DNA from 4 places in the Listeria tempestatis genome. Region 4 is predicted to be linked to each of the others. Evidence: riboswitches for the same ligand, from Rfam matches in the RefSeq annotation. Region 4 holds a riboswitch; each other region holds the start of a gene.
What was found. Region 4 has a riboswitch for S-adenosylmethionine ahead of metX (homoserine O-acetyltransferase MetX). Riboswitches for the same ligand answer to the same signal wherever they lie in the genome.
Positions count from the first base shown of each region.

Region 1: it holds a riboswitch for S-adenosylmethionine, as region 4 does, so the genes downstream of both, metE (5-methyltetrahydropteroyltriglutamate--homocysteine S-methyltransferase) here and metX (homoserine O-acetyltransferase MetX) in region 4, are expected to answer to the same signal.
Region 2: it holds a riboswitch for S-adenosylmethionine, as region 4 does, so the genes downstream of both, metK (methionine adenosyltransferase) here and metX (homoserine O-acetyltransferase MetX) in region 4, are expected to answer to the same signal.
Region 3: it holds a riboswitch for S-adenosylmethionine, as region 4 does, so the genes downstream of both, R8923_RS11940 (MetQ/NlpA family ABC transporter substrate-binding protein) here and metX (homoserine O-acetyltransferase MetX) in region 4, are expected to answer to the same signal.

Region 1 covers NZ_CAUYTK010000001.1:1,985-6,371, reverse strand. Annotated here, with positions in the region: gene R8923_RS00120 (PLP-dependent transferase) at 1-507, opposite strand, end outside; gene metE (5-methyltetrahydropteroyltriglutamate--homocysteine S-methyltransferase) at 525-2,822, opposite strand; SAM riboswitch class I at 2,913-3,019, opposite strand; gene R8923_RS00110 (MFS transporter) at 3,075-4,229, opposite strand; tRNA gene R8923_RS00105 (tRNA-Glu) at 4,301-4,372, opposite strand; tRNA gene R8923_RS00100 (tRNA-Ser) at 4,377-4,387, opposite strand, start outside.
Region 2 covers NZ_CAUYTK010000001.1:28,830-33,216, reverse strand. Annotated here, with positions in the region: gene asnB (asparagine synthase (glutamine-hydrolyzing)) at 1-1,416, opposite strand, end outside; gene metK (methionine adenosyltransferase) at 1,549-2,760, opposite strand; SAM riboswitch class I at 2,867-2,970, opposite strand; gene R8923_RS00250 (DUF3116 family protein) at 3,020-3,307, opposite strand; gene R8923_RS00245 (thiol-disulfide oxidoreductase DCC family protein) at 3,313-3,699, opposite strand; gene R8923_RS00240 (hypothetical protein) at 3,814-4,122, shown strand; gene R8923_RS00235 (hypothetical protein) at 4,213-4,350, shown strand.
Region 3 covers NZ_CAUYTK010000011.1:46,365-50,751, forward strand. Annotated here, with positions in the region: gene R8923_RS11920 (helix-turn-helix transcriptional regulator) at 1-563, opposite strand, end outside; gene R8923_RS11925 (GyrI-like domain-containing protein) at 598-1,032, opposite strand; tRNA gene R8923_RS11930 (tRNA-Asp) at 1,143-1,215, opposite strand; gene R8923_RS11935 (aminotransferase class I/II-fold pyridoxal phosphate-dependent enzyme) at 1,280-2,461, opposite strand; SAM riboswitch class I at 2,614-2,725, shown strand; gene R8923_RS11940 (MetQ/NlpA family ABC transporter substrate-binding protein) at 2,869-3,687, shown strand; gene R8923_RS11945 (methionine ABC transporter ATP-binding protein) at 3,700-4,387, shown strand, end outside.
Region 4 covers NZ_CAUYTK010000004.1:86,634-91,020, forward strand. Annotated here, with positions in the region: gene pfkB (1-phosphofructokinase) at 1-203, opposite strand, end outside; gene R8923_RS07055 (DeoR/GlpR family DNA-binding transcription regulator) at 200-952, opposite strand; gene R8923_RS07060 (HdeD family acid-resistance protein) at 1,081-1,611, opposite strand; gene R8923_RS07065 (alpha/beta fold hydrolase) at 1,784-2,536, opposite strand; SAM riboswitch class I at 2,647-2,746, shown strand; gene metX (homoserine O-acetyltransferase MetX) at 2,851-3,960, shown strand; gene R8923_RS07075 (Mur ligase family protein) at 3,957-4,387, opposite strand, start outside.

The DNA of each region.
Region 1 (4,387 bases), on a different contig from region 4:
TAAAAGCTGATGCGCACTCGCAAATTGGGCCACCTTTTCAATATCCACTTCCTGCATAAGCGGATTCGTCGGTGTTTCAATAAAAACCGCTTTCGTGTTTGGCTGTAAAAGCCCGTCAAGTTCTGCTAAACGCTCTCCGCCCCAGTACGAAAAGGCAATATCATACCGCTTTTCAAGCGTTTTAAAATACCGAAATGTCCCGCCGTATAAATCTTGTAAACTAATGATATGATCTCCTGTTTTAAATCGCTTAAAAACAAGTTGAATAGCGCTCATACCAGAACTTGTGGCAAAACCATATTTCCCGTCCTCAAGTTCTGCTAGTGCCTCCTGTAAACAATCGCGCGTTGGATTCGCCGTCCGCGTGTAATCATATCCAGTTCCCACCCCAATATCCATATGACGGTAAGCCGTTGAGAAATAGAGCGGCGGACTTACTGCACCCGTTTTCTCACATTTTTTATTGCCAATTTGTGCTGAAATCGTCTGCTTACTTAATTTTCCCATCGTGCTTCCCCCACTTTCTATTTTTCTAAAATTGTATAGGCCTCACGAATTTCCTTTGTTGCGGAAACCATATCACGAAGTGCGGCCACCGTTTCTTCTTCCTTCCGCGTTTTAAGCCCGCAGTCTGGATTAATCCAAAAGTTTTGAACTGGAATCACGCGTAGTGCGCGTTCAATATTTGCTTTAATTTCTGACGTACTTGGGACACGAGGACTATGAATATCATAGACACCAAGCCCAATTTCTTTATCGTAATGATACGCTTCAAACGTGGAAATAATTTCCCCGTGACTACGTGAAGTCTCAATCGAGATAACATCAGCGTCTAGCGCACTAATCGCATCAATAATATCATCAAAATCCGAGTAGCACATATGCGTATGAATTTGCGTTTCGTCCGCAACACCTGAAGTCGTAAGTTTAAACGCATAAACCGCATCGTTCAAATATTTCTCCCATCTCGAACGCTTCAGCGGCAACCCTTCGCGAAGCGCCGGCTCATCAACCTGAATCACGCGAATCCCGTTTTCCTCTAATGCAAGAACTTCCTTCCTAAGAGCAAGCCCTACTTGGTTAAAGACATCGCTTTTTGGAATATCGTTTCGCACAAAGCTCCAATTAATGATAGTTACAGGCGCTGTCAGCATTCCTTTCACAGGGCGATTTGTGAGTGACTGGGCAAATTTGCTCTCCTTCACCGTAATTGTTTCCGTAAATGCAACATCTCCGTAAATAAGTGGTGGACGCACCGCACGCGAGCCGTATGACTGTACCCAGCCAAATTTTGTCGCCTGAAAACCTGCTAATTTTTGCCCAAAATATTCGACCATATCCGTCCGTTCAAATTCGCCGTGGACAAGGACGTCTAAGTCAAGCTCTTCTTGAATGCGAATCCAACGTTCTGTTTCCTGTTCAATATAAATTTCATAGTCCGCTTTTGTAATATCTCCCTTTAGAAATGCCGCACGTTTTTTTCGAACTTCAGGCGACTGCGGGAAACTTCCAATTGTTGTCGTTGGTAAAAGCGGCAACTTGAGCCATTCGTGTTGGGCTTTAATACGCGTTTCAAATGGACTTTTTCGTTCGGCAGAAATGGTACTGAGCTCTGCCAGCTCCGTTTGAACTTCCTTGTTATTTCGGTACTCTGAGCGGTTCAACTCCAAAACAGCTTGTTCCGCTTTTTCAAGCTCAAAAGTCACCGCCTCCGCTCCGTCTGAAACAGCTTTTGCGAGAAGTACAACTTCCTCTAATTTTTCATCCGCAAATGAAAGTCCGCCGTATAGCACTTTATCCAAATTCGGTTCACTTTTTTTCGTTACTGGAACATGTAGCAATGAACTGGATGGCTGCACAATCAATTTGTCTTTTTGCACAAGCCGCGTTAAAATTTCAAGCTCTGCGCGTTTCTCCCGAACTTCTGCCCGCCAAACGTTACGCCCATCAATGACTCCTGCCGCCAAATATTTATTATCTGGAAAACCAAATTTTTGAATTTTTTCAAGCGTTTCCCCGTGATCATGCACGAAATCAAGCCCAATCGCATCAACCGGCAACTTCACAATCGTCTCATATTCATCCACACTCTCAAAATAGGTTTGCAAAATCAATTTTGCATGTGGCGCCGCCGCCCGTAATTCCGCATACACCTCATCAAAAAGCGCCACTTCTTCTTTTTCTAAACTCGTTGCAAGAATAGGTTCATCAAGTTGAATCCATTTCGCGCCCGCCGCATCCAGTTCTTCAATAATCGTTTTATAAAGCGGCAAAAACTTCTGAATTAAGCTCTTGAAATCATTTTTATCAGCACCTTTTCCAAGCGACAAATAAGTAATCGGCCCTATGATGACCGGCTTTCCATCAATCCCGAGCTCTTCTTTCGCTTCTAAATATGCTTTTAGCGCTTTATTTTCTAAGAGTTTTGGCTCCACATCTTGAAGTTCTGGAACAATGTAGTGGTAATTTGTGTTAAACCATTTCGTCATCTCTGAAGCTACTGCTGTCTTGTTTCCACGTGCAATATCAAAATATGTACGCAGTGATACCTCATTCGTAAAGTTCCCAAACCGCTTGGGAATTACGCCAAACGCCACGCTTAAATCAAGTACATGGTCATACAACGTAAAATCGTTAACTGGTATAATGTCAATCCCTTTTTCCTTCTGTTTGTTTAAAGCAGCAAATCGAATTGCTTTTGTTTCAGAAAGAAGAGTATCTTCTGAAATTTTGTTATTCCAAAAATTTTCCAACGATTTCTTCCATTCGCGTTTCTCACCAAGACGTGGATACCCTAAATTTGAACTAAGTACTTTTACCATTTACCTCATCCTCTCTTTATTTATGACGCGAAAAAGCCTCCCTAGATAGAGAGGCTAAAATAATTCGAAAATAAACGAAAAATTAGTTCTCTCTTATCTTTCAAAGCATCACGCTTTGCAGGATTTAGCACCTTTTCAAAAAATTGAAAGGTTGCCGGGTTTCATCGGGCCAGTCCCTCTACCACTCGTTATAAGAGTTTCCTATTTAATTTACATAACAAATGTATTGAAATCATAATACCAAAAACGAATCTATACTGTCAATCTTTTTTTTGAAAATAATAAAATTCCCCCTAAAATAAGAAGTCCTGCTACCGTAAAATAAAAGCTCTGCGGACCAACCAAGCTAATGAGAGCTCCCGTTACAGTTGGTCCCAAAATACTCCCCGCACTAAAGCACATCCCAACCAAAATATTCCCCGCAGGAAGAAGATCAAGCGGCGTCAAATCCGTCATAAACGAAAGACCTAGGGAATAAAGCGAACCAACAAGTATCCCAAGCACAAAGAAAATCACAATAAAAAGCAAATCATTAGAAACAAATGCTGCTAAAAAGAAAACGAGACCACCTAAAAACGTCAAAATCGGCAACACGCGCCCGCGCCCCAACCGGTCACTAAGAATCCCAATTGGAACCTGAAATAAAATCGTCCCCACCGAGAAAGCAGAAATAATAAACGTAATCATATACGTTTCGATTCCAAATCTAAGCCCAACAATTGGAAAAGTCGCATTTAAGGCAGTTTCCAAAACACCACATAAAAATGGTGGAATCATTGACACCCATGCAATTTTCATAACATCCGAAAAACGTTTCACACTATCAAAAAAAGAAAGTTTACGAATTTCTGTTTCTTCTGAAATAAACTCATTTTTCAGCGTAAAAATTAGTCCCCATGCGACGAGAACTAGCACGCCAGAAATATAGAAAGGTAAGTTAGGACTCACATCCATTAAATTTACAAGCTGCGGACCAACTGCAAATCCAAGTGAAAAAAACAAGCCATAAATTGCCATATTCCTTCCACGTTTACTTTCCTCTGTTGTAGCTCCAATCCAAGTTTGCGATGAAAAATGCAACATATGATCCCCCACGCCAATAATAAGACGCAATAAAAACCAAAAATACAAATTAAACCACATTGGAAACAAAAATAGCGCCACCAGAACTAATCCCCCACCAACTATAATAATTGGCTTAAAGCCAAATTTATGTAGCGGTGCTTCAATAAACGGTGACACCAATAAAACGCCAATATAAATTCCCGTCGCATGAAGTCCATTCACTCCCGAACTAATCCCCATACCTTCAAAAATAATCGCAATTAGCGGCAACAAAAGCCCTTGTGACAGCCCCGAAATAGCCACAATCACCGTCAAAACCCAAAACTTCCGCCCATTTCGCATCCAAGCCGCCCCCAAAAATTTTTAAAATAAAATAAGAACAATGCCTCCGCATTGTTCTTACCCCATAATGATGACCCGTACGGGATTCGAACCCGTGTTACCGCCGTGAAAGGGCGGTGTCTTAACCGCTTGACCAACGGGCCTTACTGGCGGAGAAG
Region 2 (4,387 bases), on a different contig from region 4:
ATCGATGTACTGCATCCGCTCAACTGGTCCGTAGTGCTTTGTTTCCTCGTAGAATGGCTTTGTAATGTTTGTGTAATCGTATCCTTCCATATAGCCAGGCAGTAAAATGCGTTTTTCTGCTTCAGTGAACATCTTTGCATTTCCAATATAGCGCTCTTCCATTGGTGTTGTACCGCGTTCTAAGAAACTTTTTCCGCGCATTCCTTCTGGCATCACTTTCGCAACGCCTCCGAGCATGGATTTAAAAACGCTAGGCATTTTGTTGAACATGGAAAGCGAATTGGGTTCATTATAAATATTATAACCACCGAAAAGTTCATCTGCTCCTTCGCCTGATAGTGCTACTGTTACTTGCTTACGCGCCTCACGTGATAAGAAATAAAGCGGAATCGCTGCTGGATCAGCAAGTGGATCATCCATGTGCCAAACGATTTTCGGTAATTCGTTCATATATTCTTGAGGTGTGATAACATAACTAATATTTTCTACACCAAGTTTATCTGCTGTTTCTTTTGCAACATCAATTTCACTAAAACCATCTCGCTCAAAGCCGACCGAGAACGTTTTAATTGCTGGATGATATTCTTTTGCAATAGCAGCGATAATTGACGAATCAATTCCGCCAGAAAGAAAGGAACCAACTGGTACGTCAGAACGCATGTGCATTTTAACAGAATCATACATAACATCGCGAATTTCTTTAATAAATGTATCCTCAGCCTTCGAAACAGCAGCAAATTCTGGCTTGAAATACTGTGTAAACTGCATGTCTCCCCCTATTTTTTTAGTAAAATAATGTCCGGGTAATAGACGTTTTACTTCTGTCGTAAGTGTGTCAGGCTCTGGCACAAATTGATACGTCATATAATTTTGCAAAGAAACTTCATCTAACTTTTTGCTTTTTAGCGCATGTAAAATCGATTTTTTTTCAGAACCCATATATAATTTCCCGTCTTCTTCTGCATAAAAGAACGGTTTAATGCCAAATGGGTCACGCGCACCATATACGGTATTTTCAACTTTGTCCCAAATGACAAAACCAAACATTCCGCGTAGTTTTTCAGCCGTCTTCTCTTTATATTTTGCATATGTAGCAATGATGACTTCTGTATCACTTTCGGTTTCAAAAGTTAATCCGTCCGCTTTAAGTGACGCACGAAGTTCCACATAATTGTAAACTTCCCCGTTAAAGATAATCCAGTAACGTTCATTTTCATACGTTAGCGGTTGATGGCCGTTTTCCACATCAATAATACTTAATCGTCTAAAACCAAACTGAACATGCTCATCTGTATAGTACCCTTCATCATCAGGTCCACGATGAGTAATCATATCATTCATTTCTTTAAATGTTTGTTTTTCTTCACCAGTAATTTCAGCAATGCGGTCATGAACGCATCCTACAAATCCACACATTCTGACATTCTCCTCTATTTTAAATTTCATTTAATTTCTCATTTACACAACGTCTATCATATCATAAAGCGCGATGATTTGCACAGTTTCAATTATAAAAAAACGCTGCTAAAAGAAAGCAACGTTTCAAAATTATAGTTTACTTGCAAGTTGGGTTAAGAAGGCCTTTAAGTCGGCTGCTTTATTTGTTTCTTCCCAAGGTAAGTTTAAATCAGAACGTCCAAAATGTCCAAATGCCGCTGTCTGGCGGTAAATCGGGCGTTGTAAATCAAGCATTTTAATGATACCCGCTGGACGCAAATCAAAATTCGCACGCACTGCATCAATTAAGTCTTTTTCCGAATAACTACTTGTACCATATGTTTCAATTGAAATGGAAACTGGTTGTGCCACACCAATTGCATAGGCTAATTGCACTTCTACTTTTTTGGCAAGACCTGCTGCTACAATATTTTTAGCAACATAGCGTGCTGCATAGGCACCAGAGCGATCAACCTTAGTTGGATCTTTCCCTGAGAAGGCACCACCGCCGTGTCTTGCATACCCACCGTAAGTATCCACAATGATTTTCCGCCCGGTTAGTCCGGCATCTCCTTGAGGACCACCAATAACAAAACGTCCAGTAGGGTTAATAAAATACTTTGTCTCCGCATCTAACAAATTTTCATCAATAACGGCATGAATTACTTTTTCAAGCATATCCTCCCTTATTGTTTCATTTGAAATTTCGGGGTGGTGCTGTGTAGAAATTACGACTGTATCAATCCGTACGGGCTGATTATTTTCATCATATTCCACGGTTACTTGAGTTTTTGCATCGGGACGTAAATATTTTAATGCTTTTGATTTTCTAAGTTCAGCGATTTTACGCGATAGTCCGTGCGCTAAGTGAATGGGTAGAGGCATTAAATCCTCGGTTTCATCTGTCGCAAATCCGAACATCAATCCTTGATCGCCCGCACCGATTGCAAGTAAATCCTTCTCTTTTTCGCCGTTACGTGATTCTAAAGATTCATCCACACCTTGTGCGATATCTGGCGATTGTTCATCAATTGCTGTTAAAACGGCACATGTTTCTGCATCAAAACCATATTTAGCACGTGTATAGCCGATTTCTTTAATGGTTTTTCGCACAATTTTAGGTATATCCACATAAACCGATGTTGTAATTTCACCAGCTACAAGGACAAGACCTGTTGTCACAGTCGTTTCACAGGCTACACGTGCATCTGGATCTTTTGCAATAATAGCATCTAAAATCGCATCAGAAATTTGATCTGCAATTTTATCTGGATGCCCATCAGAAACAGATTCTGACGTGAATAAATGACGATTTTCTGTCATTTGATAGTTCCTCCTTTTAATCTCTTCCATCCGCGTATGGCAAGAAAAAAAGCCCTATTCTCTACATAACAGGCATAGAGAAAAGGCTTGAAAGTTCGTACCTTCGCTCTCATCGGTCAGGATTTCTCCTGCTCAGGTTAGCACCTTACAACAAAAAGTGTAGGTTGCTGGGCTTCAAAGGGCCAGTCCCTCTACCGCTCTGGATAAGAGTTGATTTCGTTCTTTTTTAGAATAACATACGCACCATACTGTTGCAAGCCTAATTTTCTGTTAAAAGTTCAGGCCACTCATTTGGCGGCACATCCCGATACTTTTCATAAAATAAATCGCCTTTTTCTGTTCGACCGTAACGAATACCTTGGTTGCTGTGGTAGCGAAAAACATATCCGGCCTCTTCCAAGTGATAAATTGTCCACAAAAAATCCGTTTTACTTGGCAAAGTCTGCTTCCTAGATTTCGAACGATCATTAATAAGCTCATGAATGTTCGATTCGCTCTTATATATATTTTCAATGATTTTATAGGCCAAGCCAAATGGGATTTCCAACCTCTTCACGCTTCCTTTTTCAAACACTTTACATCTTTAAGTGATATATATTTTTTAATACAACACATTATTTTACCACGTTTTCGAGCAACTAAACGATAAATTTTCCTGCCAAAAAATGGAATTCCTGGGAAATATAACGCTAATGCTAGCCATTTCCAGTAAGATAAGTACGTAAGGATTTTGCGTACAGCATAAAAGCCGCGATAAATATGACCGTCCCAACTTACAACGTGTAATTGTTCGTATAAATCGCTTGGTGAAAAATAGGTACCCTCATACGTTTGTAGTGCCCGCCATTCTAGCTCTTCATTTTTATCAAATTTCGTCATTATTCGTTTGACTTCTTTGCAAAATTCGCAGTTTCCATCATAAAAAATAATAGCTTTCATTTTGATAACCTCCTAGTCATTTTCTTTCCTCTTATCATATTTTTAAACCTGTGGTATGATAGAATGGTTAAAATCAGAAAAATATATTCGAATTTAACGGTAAGGAGAATAAACATGACATTAATTCCACTAACTTTAATTATTTTAGCAGGCTTTGTTGCGGCTTTGCTTTTATTTGAGTTCATTGTGAAATGGCGCTGGTTTAAATACTTTTTAGCTACTGTCGGTTTAGTAGCCAGTGGTATCATATTCTTTATTAGCTTTTATGGCGGCGGCTTAAAGCAAACTGAAATTGCCATCGCACTATTTCTAGCAAGCTTTGGTGAATACGTAATTGCCCTCATCATCAGTCTTATTTCACTCATTAAAAGAAAATCAAATACCCCTAAGAAAACGGCAACTAAAAAAACAGGTTCTGCATGACCTGTTTTTTTATGAATAAAAATAGCTACCTAACTAGAGTTTATGGTACACTAATACTATAAATAATTCACTAACTAGGGGGCGATTTTCATGAAGCAAACATTGCTGATTGTGCTGGCAATCGTTTTTCCTGCAACTTTAGGAGCTATTGTAGCGCTTCAAGTTTACAAGAAAAAGACGGCCACTTATATGCCGCTAAAAAATGAATTTGTTCATTGGAAAAAGTAATCATCAAAGGAGGATTTCCACATGAAAAAAGCAGAAA
Region 3 (4,387 bases), on a different contig from region 4:
GCACCTTCTTCGATCCCTTTTAAATACCAGCGGCCACTTTTAAACAGTAATTGATAAGGAAACAGCTTGCGCTTTTTTTGATTACCATCTAATTTCGTGTATGTGAAAATGATTTGCTGGTAGGTTTTGGTGGCTTCATGAATTTGCATAAATTTTGCGTCATCCGTTTTAGTCCCTTGCCAAGATGAAAAATCTACGACAACTTGATGTGCGTGTTGTTCAATTTGTTGCAATTCCTCGGCATCAAAAAGCAATTGTAGCTTTTCAATCAGCTCTTTTTTATCGTTATCATTTTCAATATTTAACCGATAAAGCGAAAGCAACACGGATTTAAAATCAAGGGAGGAAAACAATTGTTTATCCAGATAGTAGTTTTCCATTATGCTAATCCCACCGTTAAATCCTGGCGTAGAAATGATGGGGATACCTGCATAATCGAGCGCTTCTAAATCACGATAAATAGTGCGCTCTGATACCTCAAAAAAATCCGCTAAAGTTTGGACGGTTACTTTCCGCTTACTGACTAAAAGTAATACAATAGCTAGCATTCGATTAAAACGCATAAATCGCTTTCTCCTCTCTCTTAAAATAAGGCCATTATTTTATTCCAATATAAATTTCAATCCGCGTTTTTTCGATATCTGGATTTGGATAATACAACTCAAAATCTGTCAAACAGGTGCATTCCAATTCTGTTTGCCAAATTTCCTGCCAAAGCTCCCCCGGTACAGTCATCGGATTGCCGACTGCTTCAAAACGAGCATACTTCCCACTTTGGATTGTTATTTCCCCATCTTTCGAAGCTACACCTGCTAGTACATCATACGATAACGTAGCTGGATTTTCATGTTCACCTTCAAAATTAAAATACACCCCGTACACTCTTTCTTTCATATCCATTGTAGCATGGTTTTGATAAAATTTTTGCCAAAGTTCCGTAAATCTCTCGCTCATATTAGGGTCGTTGTTGCTAATATGTATACGTTCTCCTGCTACTTTTAATTCTTCAAAACGGCTAATTTGATAGTTCATTTTTTATTACCTCCCTTTCAACGTTAGTATAGCATCATGCTTTGACAACAGTTTGTCAGGGTAATAAAAAAAGTTTGTAGATTAATATCTACAAACTTCTTAAATTTGAACGGTTCCGACGGGATTTGAACCCGCGATCTCCTGCGTGACAGGCAGGCATGTTAACCCCTACACCACGGAACCAAGTAACCCCATAAAAAGGGCACTTCATCATTAAACCACGATTGCCAAAAATCGTCAACTCTTTTTAGAGACTAACCGTTGTCGTTTGAAAAATATTTAATCGCCCAACACGATTCACAGCTTCCCTTAGCCGCTCCTCATTCATGAGAAGACCGACTCGGACGTAGCCCTCGCCGCACTCACCAAAACCACTTCCGTCCGCTACCGCCACATTAGCGTGCTCAAGCAAATACTCTGTAAAACTTGTACTATTAAAGCCATTAGGAACTCTCATCCAGGCGAAAAACGAACCCCTTGGAATAACCGCTTCCCAGCCAATTTCCGAACACGCGTCTAAAAAGGCATTTCTCCGACTTTCATAACGCTCATTTTGCTTTCTGACAGCTTCCTGAGAGCCACTAAGCGCTTCAATCCCCGCGTCCTGAATTGCAGGGAAAAGACTCACATACAGATGATCTTGGATTAAATTGATGGCTTCAATCATTGTTTCGTTTCCGACAGCAAAACCAATTCGCCAGCCGGCCATATTGTATGTTTTGGATAGCGTATACAGCTCAATTCCGACGTCCTTTGCCCCTTTTGTTTGGAGAAAACTAATTGGTTTAGCGCCAAAACCGATAGCCCCGTAAGCGAAATCGTGCACGACTGCAATCTCGTTTTCCTTAGCAAATGAAACGGTGTCTTCGAAAAACGTTTCCGTGGCGATAGCGCCCGTTGGATTGTTCGGATAATTTAAATACATTAACTTCGCATCAGACCGTGTCTCCGCATCTATTTGTGCATAATCTGGTAGAAATTGATTTTCTTCCAAAAGAGGCATTAACTTGTACACGACATCCGCTAAAACCGCCCCGGACAAGTAATCTGGGTAGCCTGGGTCTGGTAAAAGCATTTTCTCCCCTGGGTCAAGAAGACACATTGGCAACTCCACAAGCCCTGTTTTTGTCCCAAATAAAATCGCCACTTCTTTTTCAGGATCTAAAGACACTCCGTACTCTCTTTCATAAAAATCGGCAGCTGCCTTTTTCAGTTCTGCCTTGCCGCGAAACAAAGAATACTTGTGATTTTGCACATCACTTGCGGCATTTTTTAATGCTTCTACGATATTTTGCGGCGTAGGCTGATCAGGATTTCCTTGCCCCAAATTGATGACATCATGCCCTTCTGCAATTTTGCGATTTACATTTTGTACGAGCTTTGAAAAAAACTGCTCTGGCAAGTTTTCAAGCTTTTTAGAAAATCTCATTTCGTACGCCTCCCGTTTTATGTTTCATTGTTAAATATCTTAAAGTTTTCTTGCAATTTTGTCTAGTCTAGAAATAAAAAACATTAAAAAAGCATTGACAACGGTCATAAAAATCGGTATATTTTTACGTAACAAGTTTTTATAATGTAGTTCTCTTATCGAGAGAGGCTGAGGGACTGGCCCGATGACGCCCGGCAACCTAACTTTTTTAAAGTGAAGGTGCTAATTCCAGCAAAATGGCATCGCCATTTTGGCAGATGAGAGGAGTTCGAATACGCAAGACATTCAACTTCTCTATTCTGATGGTAGAGGGGTTTTATTTATGTTCTAAAGGCAGTTGTATCCTTCTCTCAAACTAGAATGTTTATAAAAATTTAAATTCAGAGACATATGGGGAGGAATTTTTTATGAAAAAGAGAACTAAAGGTATTTTGATTGCACTTACTGGAGTAGCATTACTGGCACTTTCTGCTTGTGGCGGAGGTAAATCCGAAGCGCTAAGTACGGAAAAAATTACAATTGGCGTAACAGGTGGCCCGCATCAACAAATTGCGCAGGAAGTGAAAAAATTAGCCAAAAAAGACGGACTTGACATCACCATTAAAACCTTTGATGATTACAACACGCCAAATACTGCACTAAATGATGGGGATTTAGACGCGAATAACTACCAAACCATTCCATTTTTAGACGCACAGAAAAAAGATAAGGGCTATAAAATCGACCAAGTCTTTAAGACGGTTGCTTTTCCAATGGGGATTTACTCCGATGACATTAAAGATATTAAAGAGCTTAAGAAGGGGGATAAAATTGCGGTTCCAAATGATCCTTCGAACGAGTATCGCGGCTTAAAACTTTTTGAAGACGCTGGTGTCATTAAGTTGAAAGACGGCGTGGAAGAAAAAGCAACGAAAAAAGATATCGCGGAAAATCCGCTTGATTTAGAAATCATTGAACTTGAAGCTTCACAAATCCCAGCTCAACTCGGTGAAGTAAAAGCCGCTGCCATTAACACCAATTTTGCAATGGGCGCTGGACTTACAATTAATGACGATTCAATTTTCCATGAACCAACAAAAGACAATCCGTATCCAAATGTGTTCGTTGTACGCACTGAAAACAAAGACGATGAAGTAGTCGACACACTAAAAAAATATTACCATTCCGATGAACTAAGAAGCTTCATTGAAAAAGAATTTAAAGGGTCTGTTGTACCTGCATTTTAGGGAGTTGTAATCATGATTAAACTAGAACATGTTAGCAAGACTTTTAATGTTAACGGGCGAATCGTTCAGGCGGTAAAGGACGTTTCGCTTTCCGTCCAAAAAGGTGAGATTTACGGGGTTGTGGGTTATAGCGGCGCCGGAAAAAGTACGCTTGTCCGTTGTATTAATTTTTTAGAACAGCCGACAAAAGGTACGGTTCATATCGCAAATGACAATCTTGCAGAGCTTTCAACTAAAAGCTTGCGTTTAGCGAGACGTAAAATAGGTATGATTTTCCAAGGATACAATCTACTTAAAACGGCCACTGTTTATGAAAATATTGCGCTTCCGCTCAAACTTGAAGGCTTAAAAAACGAGGAAATTACAGCGCGTGTTGAAAAATATTTGGAAATTGTTGGGCTTACGGATAAAAAAGAAAATTTCCCAGCCCAACTTTCTGGCGGACAAAAACAGCGTGTCGCCATTGCACGAGCTCTTGCCCATGAGCCTGAAATTTTACTGAGCGATGAAGCAACAAGTGCGCTCGATCCAGAAACAACCGAAGCCATTTTAAATTTACTTCTTAAAATTAACCGCGAACTAGGTATTACGATTTTCCTTATTACACATGAACTAGATGTTATCCAGCGCATATGCGACCGTGTCGCCGTAATGGAAAACGGGCAAATTGTAGAAGAAGGTACCGTTTTAGATGTGTTCA
Region 4 (4,387 bases):
GCGATAAAGCGACCCGTGAAACCGCCTAAAAATCCACTCGCAACCGTTTTCACACCGAGTTGATTTAAAACCCGAGAAACATTAATCCCTTTCCCACCAGGCAGCTTGTAATCACGCTTCATCCGATTTAAATCCCCCAATTTCAAGTCATCCACTTCCACGATATAATCGATAGATGGATTTAACGTAATCGTATAAATCATTTTTCCACCTCAATCACTTTTAATTTTTGACTAAAACTCTCCGCTTTATTCACTGGTACGTAATCTGTTATGAGCGTCGCACGGCTTAATTCGAACATTTTCGCGAAGTTTGCACAAGCAAATTTCGAGTGGTCTGCTACGACGAAAACTTCGTCTGCCTGTTGACTCGCCTTGCGTTTTAAAAATGCCTCTTCCGTATCCGGTGTCATAAAGCCAAATTCATCATGAATCGCATTCGCTCCAATGAAAACCTTATCGAAATGATAGTTTCCAATATTACTTAGAGCCACCGCTCCAATAACAGCCTTTGTATGCACTTTCATTTTACCACCGAGTAAATAAGCCTCCACCTGTAAATTGACGAGCCGTTCAATATGCCCTAACCCATTTGTTACTACAGTAATTTTTTTATCCGCTAAAAAGGGAATCATTTCAATTGTAGTTGAACCAGCATCTAAGTAAATACAATCATTTTCCTGAACAAGTTCTGCCGCCCGTTTTGCTATTTGTTGCTTACTATGAATGTTTTTGAATGATTTTTCATCCATACTCGGTTCCAAATTGTGCTGTTTCAACAATTTCGCCCCGCCGTGAACACGTTCTAGTAGTCCCTCTTCTTCCATTTCGCTCAAGTCGCGTCTGATGGTCGATTCAGATGAATTTAGACTCTTCACAAGTTCTGAAAGTTTTACAACACCCAAGCCTTCAAGCATGTCTAAAATTTTCTCTTTCCGTTCAGCATTTAACATTTTGTCCCCTCCGATCACCGATATCATAACATTTCTATCTTTCAAAATCAACCATTTACTTCCAAAAACATTCATAAAAGCATACAAAAAAAGCGATTGAGCTAGACTCAACCGCCTTTTATTCGAAATTATTTATCCATTTTACCCATGATGAAGAAAGTAGAAATGGCGCCAATTCCTTCAACAATAAAGAATGTACCTGTAATAAATACAATCCCTACTAAGCTTACTACTGGGTTGAATAATGCGATAAAACCAACAATAATGCCGATAATGCCCATTGTTAAAATCCAGCCCCAGCCTTGAACGTTATTTTGTTTGGCAGCAAACGCACCAATTGTACGCATAATCCCTGCAAATAGTACCCACATTGCAAAAACGAGTACAAGTGTTGCAGCACCCTCGATTTGATCAAACAGCAAGAATACACCTAGTAGTGTTGATAAAATACCTTCTGCAAGTACCCATCCTGAAACATGTTGCGCTTTGCGATTTGAAAAATAGGAAACAATATGAAAAATACCGGAAACTAGAAGAACAAACGCAATTGTAAAGCTAAATGTTAATAACGATACAAGCGGATGGAACATCAACCAAACTCCCAAGCCAATCATAGCAATTCCTGCAATTAATAATAAAATTCGTGTAAAAGTCTTCATTTTTTTCCTCCCTAAACATTTATGTAAACACTAAACTAGTTTACCACGTTTTCTATGAGTGTAAACCTATTTCCTTTTAATTTACATATTTGTCACAAAGAGGTACAAAAATACACGTTTAATGTGTAATTTATTTCGCGATTTTCATGATTTCGCTTCATTTTGACCCTTTTTAGTTTTTCGCCTTACTAGCTAAAAAATCAGCAACTTTATCCATAATTGCAATTTGGACAAGATGACCTTCACCTTCGCCAATTTCAAATTCAATATGAGCACCGTGCGGCTCGGAAACATTCTTCTCGACAAAGTTTTTTACGGTTTCAATTGGGATTTTCCAATCTTCCGTCCCGTGCCAAATATAAAGCGGGCGTCCCGCTAAGGCTTCTGGCTTTCTATCCAAATCATAGTTTTCTTGCCATGCAAGTAAATCGGCATAATCACTTGGAAGTTTAATCTGGCGCTCAAAAGCCCGGATGATGGTACGCTCGCGAAAATTAAGCGGACTTGGTTCGCCCATGATACACGCCGCTGCCTTGATTTCCGAATGATGCGTCAGAAGCGCACAAGTTGTAATGCCTCCCATAGAAACGCCTCCTACAAAAATGGTTGTCGCGAGATTTTGCCTGATGTAATGGTCGCGAATAAATTCATATTCCGAAAGACTCCCTTGGATGCTGTTCCAAAATGTCAAGGAAATGACCGAGGACACAGTTTGGTGGCGCTCACCGTGATTCGGCGCGTCCGGCAGACACACCCTAAACCCTCGACTTGCTAGCTTTCTCCCCTGAGTTAAAACGAGTTCTTTACTTGTCTGCCAGCCGTGATAATAAATGGCTAAAGGTAGAGGTTTGTCTACGCTCGTTTTGCTCACAACTTCCAAAACCGGAATATCATGAATTTTTCGTTTTACGATTTTAAATTTCATTTTAAGCACCCCCACCTCATTCTATCAGCCCAAAAAACAGAAAAACAACTTTTTCGCCTGCTTGACAAATTGTCTAAACGCGCTTATGATTAATTTTAATTTCATATATTTTCTTATCAAGAAAGGCGGAGGGACTGGCCCGATGAAGCCTTAGCAACCGGACGATTGATCACGGTGCTAATTCCAGCAGTTAATTCTGAAAGATAAGTCGGTAGTCGTTCTTACATATTTACTACCCCTTCTGGCTTATTTTTTGCTAGGAGGGGTTTTTTGCACTCTCCGCAGTTATCAACTTCATGAAAGGGTGCTTAAAAATGGAATTAAAACAACAACTATTATTTCAAAAAAATGCTCTCGTTTTAGAAAACGGGGCTGTACTTCAGCCAATTGAAATTGGTTATGAAACTTACGGGACGCTAAACGAAGAAAAAACAAATGTGATTTTGCTTGAACATGCACTCACTGGAACTGCCCATGCCGCAAAACATCACGCGGCTGATGCACCAGGCTGGTGGGACGATTATATTGGCCCTGAAAAAGCACTAGATACAAATCGCTATTTTATTATTTGCACAAATGTATTTGGTGGCTGTAGCGGCTCAACCGGTCCGTCCTCCATTAATCCAGACACAGGTGAGCCGTATCGCCTTTCATTTCCTCGCTTTAGTGTAAGAGATATCGTTCGCGTTCAATACGAACTCATCCAAGAACTTGGCATTTCAAAACTAAAAGCCGTGATCGGCGGATCGATGGGCGGTATGCAGGCGACCGAATGGGCTGTGAGCTATTCAGATACCGTTTGTTCCGTCATCAATATCGCTTCTCCACTTGCCGCTAGCCCTGATGCCATCGGATTCAACCTCATCCAGCGAATGGCCATTTTAAACGATTCTGAATTTAATGATGGCAACTATACCACACAACCAGAAGGCGGCCTCGCAACCGCTCGCATGGTTGGTATGATGACATATCGTACGAGCGAACTTTTCTCCAAACGTTTCGAACGCTTTACAGTGGACGAAAGCTCGCCAGGCGCTTTCTCTAAAGAACATTTCCAAATCGAATCTTACTTACACTATCAAGGCGACAGTTTTGTCGAACGCTTTGATGCTAACAGCTACCTTTATTTAACAAAAGCGATTGACCTGTTTGACGTCATCCACAGCCAAGACGGCGCAGCGCCATCTTATACGCAAATTAAAGTCCCTTACCTTTTAATTGGGATTACAAGCGACCAACTTTTCCGCATTCGCGACCTAAGACGCGATTTTGAACTCCTAAAAAAAGCGGGCGTTCCTGTTTCGTACCACGAAATTGATTCCGACTACGGACACGATGCGTTTTTAGTCCAATCCGAAGTTCCTAAATTCGCCCCCATACTATCCGAATTTTTACTTCAAAAAAAAGAAGAGAAGGCATTTTAGCCCTCTCTTTTTTGATATTCCATCTTGATTTGACCACCCAATTTGTGAAAATCACTACCCGTCACAGACCCTTTTAGGACAAGCAAACTATCCTCCGTCAAAATGCCACGCAAGAAATTCCTTAAGTCCGTCAAATTGCTAAACCACCGAATACGTTCATTTTCGTTCTGTTTAAATAAACCTTCAAACAAATCACCATAACCAAAAATATAATCGGCACCACTGTCTAGCACATCTTTCATTATTTTCACATGCACTTCAGGGCCCTTCTCTCCTAAATCTGCAATTTGTCCAACAATTAAAAATGATTTCCCTTGGTAAAATTGTTTATGCGACTTAAAATAATCAATCGCATTTAACATCGAAGGCACCGCCGCATTGTGTGAGTCATCAACCATGTAGGCGAAAGCGCCGTCTGGTAACGCAA